DNA from 3 places in the Klebsiella sp. KE9456 genome. Region 3 is predicted to be linked to each of the others. Evidence: predicted binding sites of a transcription regulator. Region 3 holds the regulator's gene; each other region holds the start of a gene.

Region 1 (4,203 bases), on a different contig from region 3:
CGCCGACGATCGCCTTCATTGGCGCGACGCTATCAAGATCGACGTATTTATCGCCGCTGTAGCTGGATTTCGATTGTCCTTCGCTATAACCGTAGGCGAGGGTGGCGCTCAGGCCGTTAACCTCTTCAAACCAGGTGCCAAAGTTGAATCTGGCGCTAATTTCGCCGCCGTAAATATAGGCTTTATCGCGGTTTTCCGCCTGGTAGATGGTGTAGATGTTCGACGGCACATTGGTGAACTGTGTTGGGTTATTGGCGCGGGTGTAGCGGGTATAGGCGATAAAGTTCTTATAGCTGTTGTAGAACAGCGCGGTGCGCATGGTAATGCCTTCCGTCACTTCGCCCTTCATCCCCCACTCGAGGTTATCGCTGGTTTCGGTTTTCAGATCGGTATTCCCGATCAGTGCATACTGCTGACTGGCCGCATAGCTGGAGCCGAGGTTCCAGGAGCCATACAGCTGGCTGGCGTTGGGGAACTGCGCCCCGCGCTTATATTGCAGGTAAGTCATCAGCCGAGGAGTGATATCGTACTGGAAAGTCAACGACGGCAGCGCCTGGGTATCGGCGTTCTTGCCATACAGCGTCGAGACCGCCGACCCCGTCAGCACGCTGCTGTTGTTGGCCAGGTCGGAGAGATTTTCCGGTTTGGTCGATTGATGTACCACACGAATGCCCGGGATAACGGCGAAATTATGGCTGTCGAGGTCGAAGTTAATCTGGTCCTGCACGAAACCGGCGACGATATAACTGCGGCTGTCGGCGTCCGGTTGCATAATCACGCTGTAGGCGCCAGGGGTTGGCGACTGGGTTAGCGGGCGCTGAGTTTTGGTGGTGCTGGCGTTAAAACCGGCGCTCAGGTCGTGGCGGCCGATCGATTTTACCAGCGCGCTCTGAATGCCCCAGGTATCGGTATCGTAGTCGGAGCTCACTGTTTGCATCGCGCGGGTGATACTGTCCGGCATATAAGTCCAGTCATGGGCTTCGGTATGCTGGTAGTAGACTTTGGTTGATACGCCGTCGATATAGTCATTCATCGGCGTCCAGTCATCTTTCAGGCTCAGGCCCCAGCGGCGGGTCTGGCTGGTCTGGTTGGTGGTGCCGATGATGCTGCTGCCGCTGGAGTTCCAGGCGTCGTAATGGGTATGGTTGGTTTTATGGTAATAATCGAATGTACTGGTCAGCTTGTGTTCGTCATTCGGCTGCCAGATCCCGGACGCCATAAACGCGTCCGAGTGCCAGTTTGCCGGGTATGAATCAAGCGTCCCGCTGTTATTTTCCGTCTCCTGACCGTCGCGACGGCTGTAGACGAAGATGCCGCGCAGGGTTTCATCGCCGCCAGCGACCGTGACGCCATTGTGCCAGCTACGGTCGGCGGAATCATAGCCGCTGCGGTAGCCGAAGGCGCTGGTTTTCCCCGGATGCAGATAGTCATCGGCGGATTTCGGACGGAAAGAGACGTTGCCGCCGATAGCGTTGTTGGGGGTATCGATCGAGGTCGCTCCGGACTGAATATCAATGCTGCCGTACATGTACGGGTCGATGTAGTCGCGCCCCATTCCGAAAGTATTGAGGCCTGCGCGGCTGGCATAGCTGCGCCCGGTGGCATTGGGCTGGGCGATACCGTCGACGTCGATACCGACGCGGTTGCTTTCCATGCCGCGAATGTTGTAGCCGGTATAGCCGCCGCGGTCGAAGCCGCTTTTACCGTTGCCGGAACCGCCGCTGGCGCCGGTCGCGCTAATCAACGGTTCGTAACGCATAATGGAACCAAAATCGTTGGCGCCTTTATCCTGCAATTCCTGAGCGCTGATGGAATGCTCGCTGCCTGCTTTTAGCACAGGGGCTGGCGCGGTCACGGTCATCTGTTCCGAGCTATCCTCAGAGGCGGTATTGCTGGCCGCTTTCGTGTTGGTATCTGCCGCCCCGGCAGAAGTTTGATAGATTGCTGCAAGCAAAGAGGTCACCAGCAGGCTTTTCTTGAACCATGCTGTTGATTGAGTGGAGATATACATAATAGCCACGCCTTGATAATTATTAGTATTGGCCCACGCATTACTTCCAGAGTGCAGGTGTGTCCTGTTATTCCATGACTGGACATGTTGTTCCATACTTAATTATCGCGAATGGTAATGATAGGTATTATCGTTTGCAACAAAATTATTGATTATTTCTCAATTAATCTGCAAGTTGTTTACAATTTACCCCTTTACTGACAGTGAGAAAGCGATGAGTCACAAAGCCGCTATTACCATTACCTATTGTTCGCAATGTAACTGGATGCTGCGCGCCAGCTGGATGGCCCAGGAATTGCTGCACAGTTTCAGTACCGATATTGGCTCGGTGACGCTGGTACCGGGAACCGGCGGGATTTTCGTGGTGACGGTTAATGAGGTACAAATTTGGGAGCGTAAGCAGGATGGTGGTTTTCCCGATGCCGCCGAACTGAAACGCCGGGTTCGCGACGTTTGCTTCCCGGACAAAGCGCTGGGACACGTGGATAAACCGGCATACTCCTCAGGGAGTAGTGAGTGACATTGCTCTCTTTAAACGTGTATTATTAATGCATCTTTATTGGTGAGGAACAGTCTATGGCGGGGAAACGTATTGCGCGGGAAAAAAAGACCATTAGCAGTATGATTTCGCTCTATCGGCGCCTCTGTCAGGATGCCAGCGACGACGCTGAACATTACCGGGCGCTTAATGCCTACGCGGACAAGCGTCTGGATAAGTGCGTATTTGGTGAAGAAAAACCCGCCTGCAGGCAGTGTCCGGTGCACTGCTATCAACCCGCGAGACGCGAAGAGATGAAGCAGATTATGCGCTGGGCCGGGCCGCGAATGCTCTGGCGTCATCCGATCCTGACATTTCGCCATCTGATTGATGATAAACGCCCTGTCCCCGCGCTTCCCGAAAAGTACCGGTCTAAAAAATAGCCCCGGCTCGCGCTGCGTAGCGCTTTCGGGAGCATCCCCTCACCCTGAAAGGGCAAGGGGGCCTGTTTTATTCCAGGCACTTCCGGCGGCGCTAGCCGCGGCCTGGTGCTTCTGACAGCGTTCGATGATCGCGAACCGACGTACTGACAAACGCGATAACAAACAGGAGGGTAAACAACACCACAATGGTCGGCGCGGGGGCGCTGTCGAGATAAAACGACAACCACACGCCGCCCAGTGAACAGCTCACCGCAATGACCACTGCCAGCAACAGAGCGCTGACGAAGCGCCGTGTCAACAGCAGGGCGATTGCCCCCGGCGCGATCAGTAATGAAATCGACAGAATAATCCCCACGGCTTTTAGCGTTGCGACGATGGTCAGCGCAATCATGCACAGCAGCCCGTAGTGCAGCAGCCCGCAGCGCAGCCCGCTGGCCCTGGCCTGCTGCGGATCAAAGGCGTGCAACAGAAAATCGCGCCACTTCAGGCCGATAATTAAGGCGATGAGCAGCGCAATCAGCGACGTTTGTACAATATCATTGGCCGAAATACCCAGCATATCGCCAAACAAAATATGGTCGAGATGAACCTCCGACTGAATCGCGACGTACAGCACCAGACCCGCGCCGAACATCCCGGAAAACACAATTCCCATGATCGTGTCGCGCTTGATGCGACTGTTATCATCGAGGTAACCGGTGGCGATAGCGCAGAATAACCCGGCGATAAACGCGCCGATGGCGAAGGGGACGCCGACAATATAGGCCACCACGACGCCGGGAAATACCGCATGGCTCATGGCGTCGCCCATCAGCGCCCAGCCTTTCAGCACCAGGAACACGGAAAGCAGCGCACAGGGAACGGCGACAATCATTGCCACCAGTATGGCGTTAACCATAAAAGGAAACTGGAAAGGTTCAAGCAGCACGTTCAGCATGGGACCTCCTGGCGAGACGACGGCTGGCAAGCAGGCCGTGCTTCGGTGCAAAAACAAAAGCGACTAAAAACAGCAGCGTTTGCGCCACGACGATGATGCCGCCGGTCGCACCGTCCAGATAGTAGCTGATCCACGCGCCGAAAAAGCTGGTCAGGCTACCGATAGCCACGGCAATGAGCAGCAGGCGCGGGAAGCGGTCGGTCAGCAGCCAGGCGGTGGCGCCGGGGGTGACCACCAGGCAAATCACCAGGAATGCGCCGACGGTTTGCAGTGCCGCCACGGTACAGGCCGCCAGCAACGTGAAGAACAACAGTTTCAGCCCACGGGTATTGAG
Region 2 (4,203 bases), on a different contig from region 3:
ACAAGTTATTCACATGCAATGCCACGTTGGAACCCGTCATACCGACACGTGCCAGATCGTAACGAACCAACGCATCGACGACCGTGTAGCTTCCAACCTTGAAGGAGTTCGCCGGATCGCCATAGCTGGAGCCAGTGAAACGTCCACCGGCCCCCAGCGTCAGACCGGACAATGAACCATCAAAGAAGGTGTAATCACCCCATAGTGACGCCATATGTTTTGGCACCTGAGCAGGCGTATTCCCTTTGTAGCTGGTATCTGTAGTGTATTCAGCATCAGTGTAAGTATAAGATCCCACGACATTGATACTTGCCGACAGCGCCGCTTTCGCTTCAACTTCCACACCACGAGAACGAATTTCACCACCAGCAACGGAGAATATCGTGCCGTTTGGATCCGCCATCAAATTATTCGTTTTGGTCAACTGGTACACAGCACCAGTAATGACAATCGGACGGTCGTTCGGTACATACTTCACGCCGGCTTCGTATTGCTTACCTTTAGACGGCGAGAAAATATTACCGGTTGCCCCCGTTTGTGAAGCTGGCTCAAATGACTCACTATAGCTGAAATAAGGTGTTACCCCATTGTCGAACAAATAGTTAACACCGCCACGCCAGGTAAATTCTTTATCGTTACGGGAATTCTGAACGCCAGAATCACGGTTTAAAGAGTCCTGCTTCGCCCAGTCGTAACGCCCACCGAGGGTCACCAGTACTTTATCCCACTGCATTTGATCCTGTACATACAGACCAGTCTGCTGCTGTTTATTCAGTACCTGATATGCGCCAGACGGCCCCGGATGTGAACTGAAATCAAAGTCGCCGCGATCAAGATTATAAATATCAGACGGCGTGACAGAACCTGCGTAACCAAACCAGGAATTGATATCATTACGCATACGCATATAGTCAATGCCAGTCAGCAGCGTGTGCTCTAAAGCTCCGGTCACAAACTTGCTTTGCAGTTGCGTATCGACAGAAAAGTTCTGTAACTTCTCGCTATCAATCACGTATTGACGAGTCAGCGTGTGATCCCATTGTGATTGTGGAATACTGGCACAAGGGCTGTTATTCGGATCCTTTGTATAGAGAGGATCCGAACACATGCCATAGCCATAAACGCTGTTCTGCGAGACCTTGTTTTGCGCATAGCGCAGGTTCTGACGCACGGTAAAGGTATCGTTGAACTCATGGTCAAAGCTGTAACCCACCATTTTCTCGTTACGAGAGTAAGTATTATTGTCAGCACCTTCATTGAAATCAGTGGGAAGACGCTTACCGTTCGGCAATGTCGTTACCGTTCCCTCTTTTGGCAGCCAGCCGTAATAACCCGTCTCCGGCTCGTTCTGGAAGTAAGAGAGGAACGTAAAGTTGGTTTTATCATCCGGACGCCAACTGAAAGATGGTGCGACTGCATAGCGTTGTTCTTTCGAACCTTGTTGCTGGGCATTCGCAGAACGGGCAAGACCAGTTAAGCGATAAGAATAAACACCGTCATCATCCAGCGCATCACTAAAATCGAAGCTGGTCTGGAACAAGCTGTCGGTACCCATCTTAAATTGAACTTCTTTCAGCGGTTCCGTTGTCGGACGCTTGCTGACCATATTCAACAAACCACCTGGGTTACTTTTTCCGTAGAGAACGGAAACCGGGCCCCGCATGACTTCAGCGCGCTCCAGCATGTACGGATCAATCACTGCGTCATTGTAGAAATTGCCCTGCATCTTCAGGCCATTCAGATAGTTATTCTGGCTTTGGCCGTCAGCGGCGAAACCGCGGATAATCAGGTAATCATATGTGTTAGACGCGCCACGCGTTCCCACAGCGACACCTGGCGTGTAGCTTAGCGCTTCTTTCACCGATTTAGGCTGATGCAGCGCCATCTCCTCCGCGGTCACCACAGAAATAGACTGCGGCACTTTTTGAATGGGGGTATCCGTTTTGGTCGCCGTAGCGGATTGTCTGGCCGCGATAGTCGCCGCCGGCCCCCAGGCGCTCTCTTGTGGGGCTGGTGCCGCGGTAACGGTGATGGTGTCTTCTTTCGGTTCAGTTGCTGCCTGCGCATAAACAGACATGCCGCTAACCGCTGTGGCTACTACCACTGCGAGTTTACGCAGCGAGTGATTTTGCTGAGCAGTTTTTGGACGCGCCATGAGGATATCTCTAATAGAATTGAATGATAAAGAAAACGAGAATTATTATTATGCCGAATGGAATAATAGGCGAAAAATGGAATATATGGCAAGGAATATGCCCCCGAAAAGGAGGCGATGCTGAATAAATAACCAGACAGTTATTATGGAGTTACATTTCCGTTAGGCAGTTTGTAGTCATCATACTTCGGGCTGCAGATACCCAACTCATTACGGCAATATGGCAATATAAAGAAAAAACCCCGGCAGCATCGATAACGATGCCACTGGGGTTTCTGAACGTCGCCAACAAAAAGCGGCTTTAAGGCTTAAGCGAGTAATTATTTACTGCCAAACATCTCTCTAATCCAGCCCGCGACGCCGTCGCTTTTCTCCTGCTCAGGCTGCTGATTTTGCTGCTGTTGCGGCGGCTGCCCGGAAGACTGATTGAACGGGTTATTCTCCTGCTGCTGCTGGAGCTGCTGCTGTTGCATCTGCTCTCCCTGGCGACAGAGCTCATCCGGCGACGTTGTCCATACCGGCAGCGAGCGCATCCCACCGCTGCAAACGAAGTTACCGTTACTGTCGATCCCCATATCCACCACATCTTCCGGCGCCGTCAGATCCAACGGCGTTGGGGTTTCGTTAGCCAGATAGCGCTGATAAATCGACATCGCGCCGCTCGCACCATAGAGCTTCGTCGGCTGGTTATTATCGCGCCCCACCCAGGTAATGGTCACCTGGCTACCGTCAATACCGGCAAACCAGGTATCGACGTTATTGTTGGTGGTCCCGGTTTTACCCGCCAGATGGAGTCCGGGATATTTCGCGCCCAGTTGACGACCGGTACCGCGCTGCACCACCTGCTGCATAGTCCATAAGGTCATGTAGGCGGCCTGGGCCGGAACCACGCGCTCCGCCTGCGGATAGCTCTGATACAGCACGGTACCATCTTCGGCGATAACCGAACGCAGCGCCGACAGCGGCGCGCGGTTACCGCCGCTGGCGATGGTCTGAAACGCCTGAGCCACTTCTATCGGCGTCAGGTTCAGTGCCCCCAGCAGCATAGACGGAACCGCATTAAGCTGATCTTTCGATACCCCCAGTTTTGTCCAGGTATCAATCACCGCCGGTAAACCCAGCGTCATGCCGAGGTTCACCGTCGGCACGTTCATTGAACGCGTCAGCGCATCCACCAGCATCACTTTGCCGCCATCGCTATAACGATGATCATCGTTTTGCGGCGACCACGTCTGGCCGTTAGACAAATGAATGGAGATTGGCGCATCGGCAATCCAGGTGTTGAGACGATACAAATTCGGCTGACTCAGGGCGGTTAAATAGGTCGCCGGTTTCGCCAGAGAACCAATCGAACGGCGTGCCTGCATCGCCCGGTTGTAACCGGCAAACTGCGGTTCCGCGCCGCCGACCATCGCCCGCACTTCGCCGGTAAAGCGATCGACTACCACGATCGCGGTTTCCAGATCCGGCAGCTTACGCTGTTTTTTCAGTGCCGGAATACCGTCTATCGCCGCTTTTTCCGCCGCATCCTGCGCGACGGGATCGAAGGTGGTAAAGATCTTCACGCCGGAAAGATCTTTCACTTTATCGCCCAGCTTCGCCTGTAGCTCCTGACGTACCAGTTGCATAAACGCGGGCTGCGGCGAGATCACCCCGCCACGCGGCTGCACCCCCAGCGGACGCGCACTCAGCATGTCATACAGTTCCTGATCGATAATCTTCTGCTGTTGCAACAGACGCAGCACAAGATTACGTCGCTCCAGCGCCAGCTTCGGATTACGCCACGGGTTATAGATCGACGCGCCTTTCACCATCCCCACCAGCAGCGCCTGCTGATCAAGGCTCAGCTCTTCCACCGGGCGGCCAAAGTAATACAGGCTTGCCAGCGGGAAGCCGCGAATTTCGTTGTCGCCGCTCTGACCGAGATAAACTTCGTTCATATACAGCTCAAGGATGCGATCCTTGCTATAGCGCGCATCGACAATCAGCGCCATATAGGCTTCATTAAGCTTACGCCAGTATGAACGTTCGCTGGAGAGGAACAGGTT
Region 3 (4,203 bases):
CGGCAAGGCGGTCATGGCGCTAAGCGCGCTGGCTCCTGAACGCATTGCAGGTCTGGTGATCATTGATATCGCCCCCGTGAATTATCACGTCCGCCGTCATGATGAAATCTTCGCCGCCATCAATGCCGTAACCGATGCCGGCGCGAGTACTCGCCAACAGGCAGCAGTGATTATGCGCGAGCACCTTCACGAAGAAGGGGTGATTCAGTTTCTGCTGAAGTCTTTTGTCGATAGCCAGTGGCGTTTTAACGTACCGGCTCTGTGGGAGCAGTATGACAATATCGTCGGCTGGCAAACTATCCCGGCCTGGCCTCACCCGGCGCTGTTTATCCCCGGTGGCAACTCCCCTTACGTGACCGATGCTTACCGCGATGCCCTGCTGGCGCAATTTCCCCAGGCCCGGGCGCACGTCATTGCCGGTGCCGGGCATTGGGTGCATGCCGAAAAGCCGGAGGCCGTGATACGGGCAATTCGCCGATATTTGCTCACCCTCGGCGCATAACTGGCTAAAATCTGCCCGACCGCGCGGCAGAATGTCTGCGGTCGTTGGCGCATCGCATTGCCTGATGTATGATGGCGCGCTATCTGCGTCGGCTATACCCGACAGCTTGTTTCCCCCGAAGTCACTCTGAATCATGGCAAAAGAACAAACGGACCGTACGACATTAGATTTGTTCGCAACTGAGCGTCGGCCGGGTAGACCGAAAACCAATCCGCTTTCACGCGATGAACAACTGCGCATCAATAAACGCAATCAGCTTAAACGCGATAAAGTTCGCGGATTGAAGCGCGTTGAGTTAAAACTGAATGCCGATATCGTCGATGAGCTGAATGAGCTGGCCGAAGCCCGTCGTATGACCCGCAGCGATCTGATAGAAGAGATACTGATGAACCAACTGGCGGCCATGCGCAGCCACGATAACGCCTGAAACCTTCAAAAAATAACCTTTCATGTAGCAGAGTGTGCAGTTGGGCGCGATTGCTGTTTCCGCGCCCTTCTCAGTTCTGCTATGATTGCCCTTATCTGCAGGCATTAAGCCATTACCACATCATTAAGTTTCAAGAGGTTATTTTACTCATGGCTATCATCGGCATCTTTTTTGGCAGCGACACCGGCAACACCGAAAATATTGCAAAAATGATTCAAAAGCAGCTTGGTAAAGATGTTGCTGAAGTCCACGACATTGCCAAAAGCAGCAAAGAAGATCTGGAAGGCCACGACATTCTGCTGCTCGGCATCCCGACCTGGTATTACGGTGAAGCCCAATGCGACTGGGATGATTTTTTCCCTACGCTGGAAGAGATAGATTTCAATGGCAAGCTGGTCGCGCTCTTTGGCTGCGGCGATCAGGAAGACTACGCAGAATATTTTTGTGACGCGCTGGGGACTATCCGCGATATCATTGAGCCTCGCGGCGCGACTATCGTGGGTCACTGGCCGACAGCTGGCTACCATTTTGAAGCGTCTAAAGGCCTGGTCGATGATGACCACTTCGTCGGCCTGGCTATCGACGAAGACCGTCAGCCGGAACTGACTAATGAACGTGTCGACAAATGGGTAAAACAGATTTCTGAAGAACTGCATCTTGAAGAAATCAAGAATGCCTGAGTCTGTACCCGTCATACGGTCTGTTGCATCTGCGTTGACAATACTCGCTCATCCCCGGGCCTTGCCCTGCGAGGCCAGCGCAAGCGCTGTTCAAAACGGTTAACCGTTTTGTCCTGCAACTTGAATTAGTGAGGGGATAAACAACATAATCGACAGATTTTTTTGCATTAATAGACAAAAGCAATCAAAGATATAGCTACAAGTTTTTAACTTTTAATCACATATCTGTACAATGTCCTCTGATTTAACGAGGTCACGTAAAGTGCTTTTGCAGCGAATGCCTCGTTTTTGACAGTATACAAGGCCCGATGCTTGCGGTTTTCATTTCGCCATGGCAGTTCTATAATGATACGCATTACATCGGGTTATTCTCTGTATTACTTCCGCTCATGGAAGTAGATCGTTTAGCAACAGGACAGATTCCGCATGACTGACAACAATACCGCATTAAAGAAAGCTGGCCTGAAAGTGACCCTTCCGAGATTAAAAATCCTGGAAGTCCTGCAGGAACCGGATAACCATCATGTCAGCGCGGAAGACTTATATAAACGCCTGATTGATATGGGGGAAGAAATTGGTCTGGCAACCGTTTATCGCGTACTGAACCAGTTTGACGATGCTGGCATCGTTACCCGCCATAATTTCGAAGGCGGTAAATCCGTTTTTGAACTGACGCAGCAACATCACCACGATCACCTGATTTGCCTCGATTGCGGCAAAGTGATCGAATTTAGTGATGATTCCATTGAAGCGCGCCAGCGTGAAATTGCCGCCAAACACGGTATTCGTCTGACTAACCACAGCCTGTACCTGTACGGCCACTGTGCGGAAGGCGATTGCCGCGAAGATGAGCACGCTCACGACACCAAGTAATATGTCGCACTGAAAAGCCAGCCGCATCAGGCTGGCTTTTTTATCTGTTGAACTCGCCCACGCGCTCCCCGCCATCCCTGTGCTAATCTCATGTAAGTTCTGTCTGACCTCTTCCGGAGAATCGAAATGGAGCTTCGCCAGCTACGCTACTTTGTCCGTATTGTGGAAACCGGGAGTATGGGCAGTGCGGCGCTCGATCTTAATATCGGCGTCTCGGCACTCAGCCAGCAGATGACGCGGCTGGAAAACGAACTTGCCATTCGCCTGTTGCAACGCACTTCTCGCGGCGTAACGCCCACCAGTGCCGGACTGGCCTTTTATTCCCAGGCTCAGCTGGCGCTGCGTCATGCTGACGATGCTATTCTCGCCGCGCGGGAAGCGCGTCTCTCAGGACACGTCAGCGTCGGCATGGCCCCCAGCACCGCCTCTGTCCTCGGCATACCTTTTATCCATGCGATGCGGGAAAACTATGCGGATGTGCGTCTGCATCTGGTGGAAAGCCTTTCCGGTAATCTGGAACGGATGATCAATACCCGGCAGATTGATTTAGCCGTGGTGTTCCAGAAAGAGAAAATGCTGCGCTGGAGCGCCAGGCCGATTCTTGAAGAGCGACTGTTTCTGATTGGCGCACACGCTCTGCTGGCTGAAATTTCTGATGAGATCATCACCCCAGCAGAGTTGACCAGTATTCCCCTGATTATGCCCAGTCCCGGTCATGGTCTGCGTGGCAGACTGGAAGCAATTTGTCAGGAAAATGCGTTTCAGGTTGAAATTACAGCAGAAATTGACGGCCTGACCTTGTTGATGCACGCCGTTCGTAGTGGGCTCGGCGCCACGCTACAGCCAGGCGCCGCAATTTCTCATCTTGATAAAGAGGCGCTCAGAGTGATCGGCATCCACAATCCGATACTGAGTCGCCCCAACTTTTTGGTCAGCCTTTCTGATGATGAGCTTACCCCTGCGGGCCTCGCCGCCCGCGTCGTGCTGACGAAGGTCATGCGTCACCTGGTAGATACAGGCGGTTGGCCTGGAGCAACACTTTACGCTAACTAAAGAACTCTTTAGCAGAGCCTCATAGCGCCCACACAACTTATACGTATACATTTTAATTACAAATTTAACAATCAGTTAAATAGTAATGGAGTATACGATGATTGATGTCCTGGTGATTGGCGGAGGCAACGCCGCATTATGTGCCGCCTTGACCGCCCGTGAGAGCGGAGCCTCCGTGCTGCTGCTTGAAGCGGCCCCCCGGGAGTGGCGCGGCGGAAATTCGCAACACACCCGCAACTTACGCTGCATGCACGATGCGCCGCAGGATGTGCTGGTCGAGAGCTATCCCGAAGAGGAGTTCTGGCAGGATCTCCGCCGCGTTACCGAAGGGAATACCGACGAAGCGCTGGCGCGACTGGTGATCCGTACCTCTTCACAATGTCGCGACTGGATGCGCCAGCACGGCGTTAACTTTCAGCCCCCTCTTTCCGGCGCGCTACATGTAGCACGTACCAATGCCTTCTTTATGGGCGGCGGGAAAGCTCTCGTCAATGCCTATTATCGCAGTGCAGAAAAGCTGGGGGTGCAAATTCGCTACAACATGCCAGTGCAGGCGCTTGAACTGCATAACGGCGAGTTCGTGGCGGCACTGGCGGGAGAGGAACGCATTGAAGCTAAAGCCTGTGTCCTCGCCGCCGGAGGATTTGAATCTAACCGCGAATGGCTGC

What was found. The regulator Fur, encoded in region 3, represses iron uptake genes when iron is present. The targets are predictions, from matches to a motif close to ATAATAATGAGAACNACTATCAA.
Region 1: a site for Fur is predicted at 2,123-2,145, ahead of ABK821_RS01975 (TonB-dependent receptor domain-containing protein). Genes of this name have one in related genera too.
Region 2: a site for Fur is predicted at 2,179-2,201, ahead of fhuA (ferrichrome porin FhuA). Genes of this name have one in related genera too.

What each region holds. Positions count from the first base shown of each region.
Region 1 is NZ_JBDYQK010000001.1:435,390-439,592, forward strand. Features, by position in the region: gene ABK821_RS01975 (TonB-dependent receptor domain-containing protein) at 1-2,011, opposite strand, end outside; gene ABK821_RS01980 (SelT/SelW/SelH family protein) at 2,226-2,531, shown strand; gene ABK821_RS01985 (nitrous oxide-stimulated promoter family protein) at 2,588-2,932, shown strand; gene ABK821_RS01990 (metal ABC transporter permease) at 3,024-3,869, opposite strand; gene sitC (iron/manganese ABC transporter permease subunit SitC) at 3,850-4,203, opposite strand, start outside.
Region 2 is NZ_JBDYQK010000002.1:269,934-274,136, reverse strand. Features, by position in the region: gene fhuA (ferrichrome porin FhuA) at 1-2,155, opposite strand, end outside; gene mrcB (bifunctional glycosyl transferase/transpeptidase) at 2,476-4,203, opposite strand, start outside.
Region 3 is NZ_JBDYQK010000005.1:167,640-171,842, forward strand. Features, by position in the region: gene ybfF (esterase) at 1-502, shown strand, start outside; gene ybfE (LexA regulated protein) at 636-929, shown strand; gene fldA (flavodoxin FldA) at 1,079-1,609, shown strand; gene fur (ferric iron uptake transcriptional regulator) at 2,036-2,482, shown strand; gene tcuR (tricarballylate utilization LysR family transcriptional regulator TcuR) at 2,609-3,535, shown strand; gene tcuA (FAD-dependent tricarballylate dehydrogenase TcuA) at 3,633-4,203, shown strand, end outside.